3 regions of the Pseudomonas sp. GYB4201 genome follow, and region 2 is predicted to be linked to each of the others. Evidence: predicted binding sites of a transcription regulator. Region 2 holds the regulator's gene; each other region holds the start of a gene.
The links. Region 2 encodes sigma-54, which starts transcription at its own class of promoters, with help from an activator protein. Its sites were predicted from a motif close to ANTGGCATNNANNTTGCTNT; they were not measured.
Positions count from the first base shown of each region.

Region 1: glnK (P-II family nitrogen regulator) is a predicted target of sigma-54. The motif match lies at 2,872-2,891, and genes of this name have one in related genera.
Region 3: flgB (flagellar basal body rod protein FlgB) is a predicted target of sigma-54. The motif match lies at 1,398-1,417, and genes of this name have one in related genera.

Region 1 covers NZ_JBWGIG010000016.1:25,058-29,075, forward strand. The annotation lists gene sutA (transcriptional regulator SutA) at 1-230, opposite strand, end outside; gene AC0Z2B_RS16670 (secondary thiamine-phosphate synthase enzyme YjbQ) at 332-757, opposite strand; gene AC0Z2B_RS16675 (ammonium transporter) at 958-2,295, opposite strand; gene glnK (P-II family nitrogen regulator) at 2,331-2,669, opposite strand; gene AC0Z2B_RS16685 (accessory factor UbiK family protein) at 3,082-3,342, shown strand; gene AC0Z2B_RS16690 (LysR family transcriptional regulator) at 3,472-4,018, shown strand, end outside.
Region 2 covers NZ_JBWGIG010000005.1:83,438-87,455, reverse strand. The annotation lists gene lptA (lipopolysaccharide transport periplasmic protein LptA) at 1-5, shown strand, start outside; gene lptB (LPS export ABC transporter ATP-binding protein) at 5-730, shown strand; gene AC0Z2B_RS06380 (RNA polymerase factor sigma-54) at 902-2,398, shown strand; gene hpf (ribosome hibernation-promoting factor, HPF/YfiA family) at 2,510-2,818, shown strand; gene ptsN (PTS IIA-like nitrogen regulatory protein PtsN) at 2,831-3,295, shown strand; gene rapZ (RNase adapter RapZ) at 3,298-4,018, shown strand, end outside.
Region 3 covers NZ_JBWGIG010000027.1:4,362-8,379, reverse strand. The annotation lists gene AC0Z2B_RS22545 (flagellar hook assembly protein FlgD) at 1-480, opposite strand, end outside; gene flgC (flagellar basal body rod protein FlgC) at 496-942, opposite strand; gene flgB (flagellar basal body rod protein FlgB) at 946-1,353, opposite strand; gene cheR (protein-glutamate O-methyltransferase CheR) at 2,278-3,105, opposite strand; gene AC0Z2B_RS22525 (chemotaxis protein CheV) at 3,158-4,018, opposite strand, start outside.

The DNA.
Region 1 (4,018 bases), on a different contig from region 2:
AGGAATTCTTCCATGGCGCGGGCAAGGGCATCACGCTCCTTGTTCTTGGCTTCAATGCTAGGCAGTTCGTCTACCGACACTGCAGCCTTGGATTTGCCTTTGGCCGAGGGCGCGGGGGTATCGTCGCCGCTGTCGTCGGCAACGTCTTCAGCTGCCGCTTCCAGGCCTTCCTCGGTATCGTCCTCGTCACCTACTTCGAGTTCGTCGTTTTCCAGATCATCGTCGCTCATGTTCTACCTCATGACTTGCGAAAAGCAGATTATTTATAGCGCAGCCTGACCGTCTGTCGATGGCTGCCAGGAAAAATTCATATCCGTCGGTTTGCCGACGGTCATTTGGCCTCGCCCTGCAACGTGGCGAGCACCCTGCGAGCACCGCCATGATCACGGTGCTCACCCAAATACACACCCTGCCAGGTACCCAGCGCCAGCCGCCCGTCCCGCACCGGCAACGTCAGTTGACAGCCTAGCAAACTGGCCTTGAAGTGTGCCGGCAGGTCATCCGCGCCTTCGTCGTTGTGTTCATAGCCGCCGTCGCCCTGGGGCACCAGGCGGTTGAAGAAACGCTCGAAATCACGCCGAACCGCAGGGTCGGCGTTCTCGTTGATGGTCAACGACGCCGACGTATGTTGCAGCAGCAGGTGCAGCAGGCCGATACGGCATGCACGCAACTCTGGCCAGTCGTGCAGCAGCTCATCCGTTACCAGGTGAAAGCCGCGCGGCCTTGGCTTCAAGGTGATCAACCGTTGCTGCCACATACCATTCTCCACACGTTCGGGGCGCATTCTAGCGCGCTCTGGGAAAAAGCAAAGGGGCTAAATTCATCATTGCCTGTAAGCCTTTCGCCTACATGGCACGGTTGCTGGAACTTGGCTGGCAGAAACCGTTTGCGCCCTGGACAAATGACAAATCGCAGGCAAAAAAATGCCCGGCAAGCCGGGCATTTTTTCGCAGGCGGTTACAGGTTGTAGCCGCGCTCGTTGTGTTGCGCCAGGTCCAGGCCAACCGACTCTTCTTCGTCGTTGACGCGCAGGCCCATGACCACGTCCAGCACCTTGAGGATGACGTAGGTCACCACGGCGGTGTAGACGATGGTGAACGCCACGCCCTTGCACTGAATCCAGACTTGGGCAGCGATGTCGGTCACGGTGCCGAAGCCGCCCAGCGACGGGGCTGCGAACACGCCGGTCAGGATAGCGCCGAGGATACCGCCGATACCGTGCACGCCGAAGGCGTCCAGGGAGTCGTCGTAGCCCAGCTTGCGTTTCAGGGTGGTGGCGCAGAAGAAGCACACCACGCCAGCCGCCAGGCCGATGACCAGGGCGCCCATCGGGCCCACGGTACCGGCAGCTGGGGTGATGGCTACCAGGCCGGCAACCACGCCCGAAGCGATACCCAGGGCGCTAGGTTTGCCGTGGGTGATCCACTCGGCGAACATCCAGCCCAGTGCAGCGGCGGCGGTGGCGATCTGGGTGACCAGCATGGCCATGCCGGCGGTGCCGTTGGCAGCGGCGGCGGAACCGGCGTTGAAGCCGAACCAGCCTACCCACAGCATCGCTGCGCCCATCAGGGTGTAGCCCAGGTTGTGCGGGGCCATCGGGGTGGTCGGGAAGCCTTTGCGCTTGCCCAGCACCAGGCACGCCACCAGGCCTGCGATACCGGCGTTGATGTGCACCACGGTACCACCGGCGAAGTCCAGCACGCCCCAGTCACCCAGCAGCGAGCCCGGACCAGACCAGACCATGTGCGCGATCGGTGCGTACACCAGGGTGAACCAGATGCCCATGAACACCAGCATGGCCGAGAATTTCATGCGCTCGGCGAAGGCACCCACGATCAGCGCCGGGGTGATGATGGCGAAGGTCATCTGGAAGGTGACGAACACCGCTTCCGGAATCAGCGCCGCAGGGCCAGTGATGCTGGCCGGGGTGATACCCGCCAGGAACGCCTTGGCCATGCTGCCGAAGAAGGAGTTGTAGTTGACGACGCCAGCTTCCATACCGGTGGTATCGAACGCCAGGCTGTAGCCATAGATGGTCCACAGAATGCTGACCAGGCCGGTAATGGCGAAGCACTGCATCATCACGGAAAGAATGTTTTTCGAACGAACCATGCCGCCGTAGAACAACGCCAGGCCAGGAATGGTCATGAACAGCACCAGGGCGGTGGACGTCAGCATCCACGCGGTATCGCCCGAATTGAGCACCGGTGCCGGAACCGGATCAGCCGCCAGGGCCATGCCGGGTATTACGAGGGACAACAGGGCTCCTAGCCCTGCGAATTGACGCAGAGTCATATTGTTTTCTCCTGGGGCGTTGGGTTTGGGGCGGCTTAGATCGCGTCGGTATCGGTTTCGCCGGTACGGATGCGAATGGCCTGTTCCAGATTGACCACGAAAATCTTGCCGTCGCCGATCTTGCCGGTGTTGGCAGCCTTGGTGATCGCCTCGATCACCCGGTCCAGATCCTTGTCGTCAATGGCGACATCGATCTTCACCTTGGGCAAAAAGTCGACCACGTATTCCGCGCCGCGATACAGCTCGGTGTGACCCTTCTGGCGCCCGAAGCCTTTCACCTCGGTTACGGTAATGCCCTGCACGCCGATTTCAGACAGCGACTCGCGGACGTCGTCCAATTTGAACGGCTTGATGATGGCAGTGACTAGCTTCATGAAACTCTCTCCCGAATTAGTGGACTTGCCCCAGGAAAACAAACCCAGCTCAAGTCTAAGCGCAGTGCCTGGCTTTGTAACGCGTCGTCGGTCCCACATCCCCAGACCAACCACCAGTACCGCTCCTGACGAAACACATCCCGCTCCGCCTGCGCACTGCATTCGTCACATCGACTGCATCAGTGCATGGGTCAATGCTGTGTAAGCAGAAAGCTTGCCATGTCCGTGCAACCCAACAAATTCGGCGTGTTTCCCCTTGCTTGTCGCCCTCGCCCCACATCTGATCAACGGTTGCGCCCTATCCTGGTGCGCACTCGAACGTGGCGATGCGCAAAAACCGTGCGGCCGCCACGCCACTGACTATAGACGCCTGCGTGTTACACTCCAGGCCATCAGATTCAGGAATTTCACCATGCTTGCGCCCAAAGCCTTCCTCGACGCCCTTGGCGACCACGCCTCGCGCCTGTTCAGCAGCGACACCAGCCAGCCACGCGCCGAGCTGGAAAGCCAGTTCAAGGTGCTGCTGCAAAGCGGCTTCAGCAAGCTGGACCTGGTAAGCCGGGAAGAATTCGACAGCCAGATGGTGGTGCTGGCCCGCACCCGCGCGCGCCTGGAAGCGCTGGAAGCGAAGATGGCCGAACTCGAAGCACGCCTGGCGCCACCTGCGGAATAACGGCTCTGCTCGCGCCCGGTGACCCGGCCTGCGGCCGCTGCTACGGGGCGTTGGGTTTGTAGCATTGCGTCATACAAACCCGCCCCTCTACACTCCAGCCATATGCGAATGGACTGGGGGCAGCCGCCGATGAACCGCAATGAATTGCGCAAGGCCGACATCAACCTGATGGTGGTGTTCGAGACCTTGATGCTCGAGCGCAACGTCACCCGCGTCGCCGAAAAGCTGTTCCTCGGCCAGCCCACCATCAGCTCGGCGCTCAACCGCCTGCGCAGCATGTTCAACGACCCGCTGTTCGTGCGTGTCGGCCACCGCATGGAGCCCACCGCCCGCGCCGAGGAACTGGCCCGGCACCTGTCGCCGGCCCTGGACGCGCTGTCCATCGCCATCAGCCTGAGCCACGACTTCGACCCCGCCGTCAGCAACTCCACCTTCCGCATCGGCCTGTCCGACGACGTCGAGTTCGGCCTGCTGCCGCCCCTGCTGCGCGCCCTGCGCCAGGAGGCGCCGAAGGTGGTGTTCGTGGTGCAGCACGTGGACTACTGGCGCGTGCCCGACCTGCTCGCCTCCGGCGAAATCACCGTGGGCATCAGCCAGACCCGCGGCCTGCCGGCCAACGCCAAGCGCAAGCTGCTGCGGCGCATCCAGCCGCGCATCCTGCGCGCCGACAAATCCG
Region 2 (4,018 bases):
AGTAATGGCTATCCTCAAAGCCCAGCACCTGGCCAAGGCCTACAAGGGCCGGCAAGTGGTGCGTGACGTCAGCATGTCCATCGAAAGTGGGCAGATCGTCGGCCTCCTGGGGCCTAACGGCGCCGGCAAGACCACCTGCTTCTACATGATCGTCGGCCTGGTGCGCGCCGATCAGGGCCGCGTGCTGATCGACGACCTGGACGTGAGCCACCAGCCCATGCACGGTCGCGCTCGCTCGGGCATCGGCTACCTGCCGCAGGAAGCCTCGATCTTCCGCAAGCTGTCGGTCTCCGACAACATCATGGCCATCCTGGAAACCCGCCCGGAGCTGGACAAGGCCGGCCGCGTGAAGGAGCTGGAAAGCCTGCTGCAGGAATTCCACATCACGCACATCCGCGACAACCTGGGCATGAGCCTGTCGGGCGGCGAGCGGCGCCGGGTGGAAATCGCCCGCGCGCTGGCCACCGCGCCCAAGTTCATCCTGCTGGACGAACCCTTTGCCGGTGTCGACCCGATCTCGGTCGGTGACATCAAGCAGATCATCCACCACCTCAAGAACAAGGGTATCGGCGTGTTGATCACCGACCACAACGTTCGCGAGACCCTGGATATCTGTGAAACCGCTTACATCGTCAACGATGGCCAGCTGATCGCCGAAGGCGATGCCGAGACCATCCTGGCAAACCAACTGGTGAAAGAGGTTTACCTCGGCCACGAGTTCCGCCTGTAACGGCGAGGTGTTTGGCTGGTTGCCCGGGGCGTGCCGCGAATTAATTGCGGTGTCGCTCTAGGCAAACACTTCGGTTTCAGGCATATAATTTGCTTACGACAAAAGCCGAGAGCCTCGGCGCCCGTAGTGGATGGCGCTTTGCGCCGGCGAATAAGGTGTTAAGCCCCTGCCATGAAACCATCGCTCGTCCTAAGAATGGGCCAGCAACTGACGATGACACCGCAGTTGCAACAGGCCATCCGCCTCCTCCAGCTCTCCACCCTGGACCTCCAACAGGAAATCCAGGAGGCCCTGGAATCCAATCCGATGCTCGAACGCCAGGAAGAAGGCGACGACTTCGACAACAGCGACCCCATGGCCGACAAGGCCGAGCAACAGGTCACGCCGGAAATCCAGGAGCCCAGCTACCAGGAAACCTCCGCCCCCACCGTCGACAACCTCGAAGACGGCGAGTGGAGCGAGCGCATTCCCAACGAGCTTCCCGTCGACACCGCCTGGGAAGACATCTACCAGACCAGCGCCAGCAGCCTGCCCAGCAACGATGACGACGAATGGGACTTCACTACCCGCACGTCGGCCGGCGAAAGCCTGCAGAGCCATCTGCTGTGGCAACTCAACCTGGCGCCCATGTCCGACACCGATCGCCTGATCGCGGTCACCCTGATCGACTGCATCAACAACCAGGGCTACCTGGACGAGACGCTGCAGGAGATCTGCGACTCCTTCGACCCGGAACTGGACATCGAGCTGGACGAAGTGGAAGCCGTGCTGCACCGCATCCAGCAGTTCGAGCCCGCCGGCATCGGCGCCCGCGACCTCAGCGAATGCCTGCTGCTGCAACTGCGCCAGATGCCCCCGCGCACGCCGTGGCTCAGCGAGGCCCAGCGCCTGGTGGCCGACTACATCGACCTGCTGGGCAGCCGCGACTACAGCCAGCTGATGCGCCGCATGAAGCTCAAGGAAGACGAGCTGCGCCAGGTCATCGAACTGGTGCAGAGCCTCAACCCGCGCCCTGGCTCGCAGATCGAGTCCAGCGAAGCCGAGTACGTGGTGCCCGACGTCATCGTGCGCAAGGACAACGAGCGCTGGCTGGTGGAGTTGAACCAGGAGGCCGTGCCGCGCCTGCGCGTCAACCCGCAGTACGCCGGCTTCGTGCGCCGCGCCGACACCAGCGCCGACAACACCTTCATGCGCAACCAGTTGCAGGAGGCGCGCTGGTTCATCAAGAGCCTGCAGAGCCGCAACGAGACCCTGATGAAGGTCGCCAGCCAGATCGTCGAACACCAGCGCGGTTTCCTCGACTACGGCGACGAGGCCATGAAGCCGCTGGTGCTGCACGACATCGCCGAGGCGGTGGGCATGCACGAGTCGACCATTTCGCGGGTGACCACGCAGAAATACATGCACACCCCACGTGGCATCTACGAACTGAAATACTTTTTCTCCAGCCACGTCAGCACCTCCGAGGGCGGAGAATGCTCGTCCACGGCGATCCGCGCGATCATCAAGAAACTGGTTGCCGCGGAAAATCAGAAAAAGCCATTGAGTGACAGCAAGATCGCTGGTTTACTGGAGGCACAAGGCATCCAGGTAGCCCGCCGCACTGTCGCCAAGTACCGTGAATCCCTAGGGATCGCGCCGTCCAGCGAACGCAAGCGGCTGATGTGAATCCTGGCAGCGCCAACGCGCTGCCAGTGGGCTTGCCGGATGTGCCACAGCGTTCCAGTGGCAGGTTAACCAACCTGTCTCTTTATGCACTGGCAATAAGGAGAAAGCGGTATGCAAGTCAACATCAGTGGACATCAACTGGTTGTGACCGACGCCATGCGCACTTACATCGGTGAGAAACTCGACCGATTGGAGCGCCATTTCGACAAGATCACCAACGTGCAGGTCATCATGGAGGTCGAGAAGCTGAAACAGAAAATCGAGGCCACCCTGCGCGTACCCGGTGGCGAAGTCGTGGCAAACGCGGAACATGATGACATGTACGCGGCCATCGACCTGCTGACCGACAAGCTCGACCGCCAACTCAAAAAGCATAAGGAAAAACAGCAGAGTCTGCTGCAAGGCCAGACCGCCCGCTGACACTCCCCCCTCATGATCCGACTTGAAAACATCCTGACCCCCGGCCGTTCCCTCGTGAACGCGCCGGGCGGCAGCAAGAAGAAAGTACTCGAACACATCGCCACCCTCATCGCCCGGGAAGTCCCGGGCCTTGAGATGCAGGTAGTGTTCGAAAGCCTGGTCGCCCGCGAAAAACTGGGCTCGACCGGTTTTGGCAACGGTATTGCCATCCCCCATTGCCGCCTGGTTGGCTGCACCACGCCGATCAGCGCCCTGCTGCACCTGGAGAACAAGATCGACTACGACGCCATCGACGGCGCCCCGGTCGACCTGGTCTTCGTGCTCCTGGTGCCCCAGGAAGCCACCAATGAACACCTGGCGTTGCTGAGCCAGATCGCCGGCATGCTCGACCGCGCCGACGTGCGCGAGCGCCTACGCTCGGCAAAGAGTAGCGACGCCCTCTACCAGGTTGTGCTGGACGAACAGAAAGGTCATTGACCATGCGCCTGATCATCGTCAGCGGCCGCTCCGGCTCGGGCAAAAGCACCGCGCTGGACGTGCTGGAAGACAACGGTTTCTACTGCATCGACAACCTGCCGGCCGGCCTGCTGCCGGAACTGGCCGAGCGCGCCCTGATCCGCACCGAGCTGGCCCAGCCGCTGGTGGCCGTGTCCATCGATGCGCGCAACCTGCCCAGCGACCTGTCGCGCTTCCCGCAGCTGCTGCAGGAAGCCCGCGACAAGCACATCCAGTGCGACGTGCTGTACCTGGACGCCGACGAAGAAACCCTGCTCAAGCGCTTCTCCGAGACCCGCCGCCGCCACCCGCTGAGCAACGCCAGCCGTTCGCTGGCCGAAGCCATCCGGGTGGAAACCGACCTGCTCAGCCCGATCGCCGACCTGGCTGACCTGAAGATCAACACCACCCACCTGAACCTGTACCAGCTGCGCGACTCGCTCAAGCTGCGCCTGCTGAACAAGCCGGAGCCGGGCACCGCGTTCCTGGTGGAATCATTTGGTTTCAAGCGTGGCATGCCGGTGGACGCCGACCTGGTGTTCGACGTGCGCTGCCTGCCCAACCCCTATTGGAAGCCGGAACTTCGCGACCATTCAGGCCTGGAGCAACCGGTCATCGACTACCTGGCCGCGCAGCCCGACGTCGAGGAGATGTACCAGGACATCTCAAGCTACCTGCTCAAGTGGTTGCCGCGCTTCGCCGCCA
Region 3 (4,018 bases), on a different contig from region 2:
GAAGCTGTAGGTGCCGGCCGACTGGGTGCCCTCGTCGAGGGTACGCACCAGGGTGCCGTCACTGTTGTAGACGCCAATGGTGTTGCTGGTGCTAGAACCGGTCAGGTTCACCGAGCCGGTCAGGCCCTTGCTGGTGTCGACGTCGGCGGTGGTGCCGGTGACGATGACCGAGTGGCCGACCAGCGAGGACGCCTGCAGGGCCTGGGACGACTGGTACGAGGTGAGGATGGTGCTCACCGAGTCGTTGAGGCTCTGCATGCTTTCCAGGCTGCTGAACTGGGCCAGCTGCGAAACGAATTCGCTGTTGTCCTGTGGGTCCAGGGGGTTCTGGTTCTGCATCTGGGTAACCAGCAGTTGCAGGAACGCGTCCTTGCCCAGCGCACTGCCCGCGGTACCGGTGGAGCTGTCGGTGGTACTGGTGGTTTTCTGCAGTGACGTCAGGACGGACGAAGCCGAGGTGCTGTCAGTTGTTGTGGTCATGTTCTTGCGCCCCTATCACTGACCCAGGGTCAGGACTTTCTGCATCATGGTTTTCGCGGTATTCATGATGTCCGCGTTGGTCTGGAACGAACGGCTGGCGGAGATCATGTCGGCCATCTCCTCCACCACATTGACGTTCGGGTAGTACACGTAGCCGTCTTTGTTGGCCGCCGGGTTCTTGGGCTCGTAGCGAGCCTCCAGGTTGCTCTGGTCCTCGACCACGCCCGACACCTGCACGCCGCTGCCGGCGGCGTCCTGGTCCTGGAACAGCGAGCCGCTGTCACCGGTGGACTGGGTCTGGTCGAACACGGTGGCGAACACCGGGTGGCGCGCGCGGTAGGTCTGGTCGATGCTCGACGAGACGGTCTCGGCGTTGGCGATGTTACTGGCGACGGTGTTCAGGCGAGTGGTCTGGGCACTCATGCCGGTACCGGCAATGTTGAAAACGCTGGCTAGAGACATGAATCACTCCCCACGGATGGCTGACACCAGCCCTTTGAATTTGGCGTTGAGCAGGGTGAAGCTGGCCTGGAAGTTCACCGAGTTCTGCGCGTAGTTGGCTTGTTCCACCTGCGCGTCCACGGTGTTCTGGTCCAGCGAGGGCGAGCTGGGGGTGCGGTACAGCAATTGCTGGTCACCCATGCTCAGGCCTTCGGCCTCGATGTGCTTGTCGTTGGTCCGCTCCAGCTCGAACGTGCCGTTCTGGCGCTTGTCGCCTTCGGCCTGCAGCACGGCGGCAAAGTCCAGGTCACGCGCCTTGTAGTTGGGCGTGTCGGCGTTGGCCAGGTTGTTGGCCAGCACTTCGGCGCGCTGGGCGCGGAACGCCAGTGCCTGCTCGTGGATGCCCAGCGCTTTGTCGAAACTGATGCTCATGGTGGAAACCTTTAAACGGCGGACCGGATGTTGGTGACAGAGAGATAGCAAGCCCCGTGCCAAACTGCGCGAGGCCCGGTTTTGCTGGGGTTTGGGAAAAGTGGCAAGCGGCAATGCCAGAAAAGCGGCAAGCGGGTTCCGCTGGGCGCCAACAAAGCGGCAATACCCGATTGCCGCTTTGCATGGCCCGGAACACCACCCCGTAGCAGCTCCCACAGTCTGTAGCAGCAACTGCCTTGAAATGGCGTCGTCTGCATCGCGACTAAAGTCGGCTCCTACACTATTCGTGGTAGGAGCCGGCCTTGGCCGCGATGGGGTATCCGCATTCGCGTAGCAGCTGCCGAAGGCTGCGTCCGGCGGCGGTCCTGCGTTGCTCCAGGACGCGGCCTTTGGCCGCTGCTACCGGTGCGATGTGCGCAGGACTTCGCGTAGCCGCTGCCGCCAGGCTGCGCTGGCCCCTGAGTGCACTGAAGATCTCCAGCGAGAGTGAAGGCCTGCGCAGCCTGCGGCAGCGGCTACAGATTCGCCTAGCAACTGTCTTGCCCAGTTAATGACGTCCGCCATGCTGTGCCGTCGCGCAGCATGGCGTTAAGCCGGACCAGCAGCACGCGCATAGACGCTACCAGCGCCACTTTTGCACTCTTGCCTTTATCGCGCAGCCCCTCGTAACGCGCCTTGCACGTCGTAACCGCTCAGCTTTTCGATCAGGAGAGCATAACCTGTTGAGTTGTTCGGGCTTGTAGCCAGAGCGGAGAGGTGAATGGCGGTTCTGCTGCTACACGTGCTTATCAACACTGCTGCCGAACAACCAGCCATTCACCGCTCTCACCTCAGATTCTATTCCCTTCTCTAGACACAAGCTGCCGCAGGCTGCGTCCCCACCCCAAACGCAGAAAACAACAAAGGCCCCGAAGGGCCTTTGCGTTATTTCGCCTGGTAGATGATGCCCGGGCTGCACTGGACCATCTGGTAATGGTCCGGCAAGCCGTTCAGCGCCTCGGACGCGCCAAGGAACAGGTAGCCACCTGGCTTGAGGGTGCCATGGATGCGCATCAGGATGTCTTTCTTCACCTGGGCGGAGAAGTAGATCAGCACGTTGCGGCAGAACACCACGTCGAACTTGCCCAGCGCCGCGTAGCTGTCCAGCAGGTTGAACGAGCGGAACTCCACGCGGCTGCGAATCGGCGCCTTCACCGCCCAACGGCCGGGGCCCTTGGTGTCGAAGTAGCGCTGCAGGCGGTCCGCCGACAGGCCGCGGCCGATGGCCAGGCTGTCGTACTCGCCGCTCTTGCAGTTGGTGAGCATGGAACCGGACAGGTCGGTGGCGACGATCTGCGCACCGGCCTTGAGCTGACCCAGGTTGGTACGCTCGAACTCGTCGATGGTCATGGACAGCGAATAGGGCTCCTGGCCCGACGAGCAGGCCGCCGACCAGATGCGCAGGCGCTGGCCCGGCGCGTTCTTGACGAACTCGGGGATGACCTTGTTCTTCATCACCTCGAAGGGGTAGGTATCGCGAAACCACAGGGTCTCGTTGGTGGTCATGGCGTCCACCACCTGCTCGCGCAGGCCACTGCGCGGCTGGGTCTGGATGCGCTGCACCAACTCGCCCAGGGACTTGATGCCCTGCTGTTCCATCAGCTTGTTGAGACGGCTGGAAACAAGATATTGCTTATTCTCGCCCAACAGAATGCCACAGGCTTTTTCCAGGAAGACCCGGAACTGTTCGAAATCCAAATTACCCGTAGACAATGGTGCCGCCTCTCAAATCGTCGTTCGTGCCTGGGGCATTATGCCCCGGGCGTTAGCCTGCTGCCTTGATCCGGTCAACCACGCGCTGGGCCAGGTCATCCGGCCGGAACTTGGCCAGGAAGTCGTCTGCCCCCACCTTCTTCACCATCGCCTGGTTGAACACCCCCGACAGGGAAGTATGCAGGGTGATGTGCAGGTTCTTCATGCGTGGGTCGCTGCGAATCTCCGCAGTCAAGGTATAGCCGTCCATCTCGGGCATTTCGATGTCGGAGATCATCATGAGGAATTCTTCCTCGGGATGCTTGCCTTCATCCACCAGCTTGCGCAGGTAATCCAGCGCCTGCCGCCCGTCGTTCAATGCCACCACTTCCACGCCCACGGTCTGCAGGCAACGGGTCACCTGCTTGCGCGCCACCGACGAGTCATCCACGGTCAACACCCGCAGCGACACCGCCTTGTGCTGGGTTTCCTCATCCACCACGCCGACGGAAATCGATTCGGAGGTGGGCGCCACTTCCGCGAGGATTTTCTCCACATCGATGATTTCGACGAGCTTGTTGTCCACCCGAGTCACGGCCGTGAGGTAATGATCACGACCCGTGCCCTTGGGTGGCGGATGAATCTCTTCCCAGTTCATGTTGACGATGCGCTCTACCGAGTGCACCAGGAAGCCCTGGATCTTGGTGTTGTACTCCGTGATGATCACGAAGGTGTTCTTGATGTCCTGCAGACCGGGCGCACCGGTTGCCATTGCCAGATCGAGGATCGGGATGGTCGCCCCACGAATATTCGCCACACCGCGCACTACCGGGCTGGACTTGGGCATCACGGTCAGGTTCGGGCATTGCAGCACCTCCCGCACCTTGAACACGTTGATGCCATACAGCTGCGAACCGTTGAGCCGGAACAACAA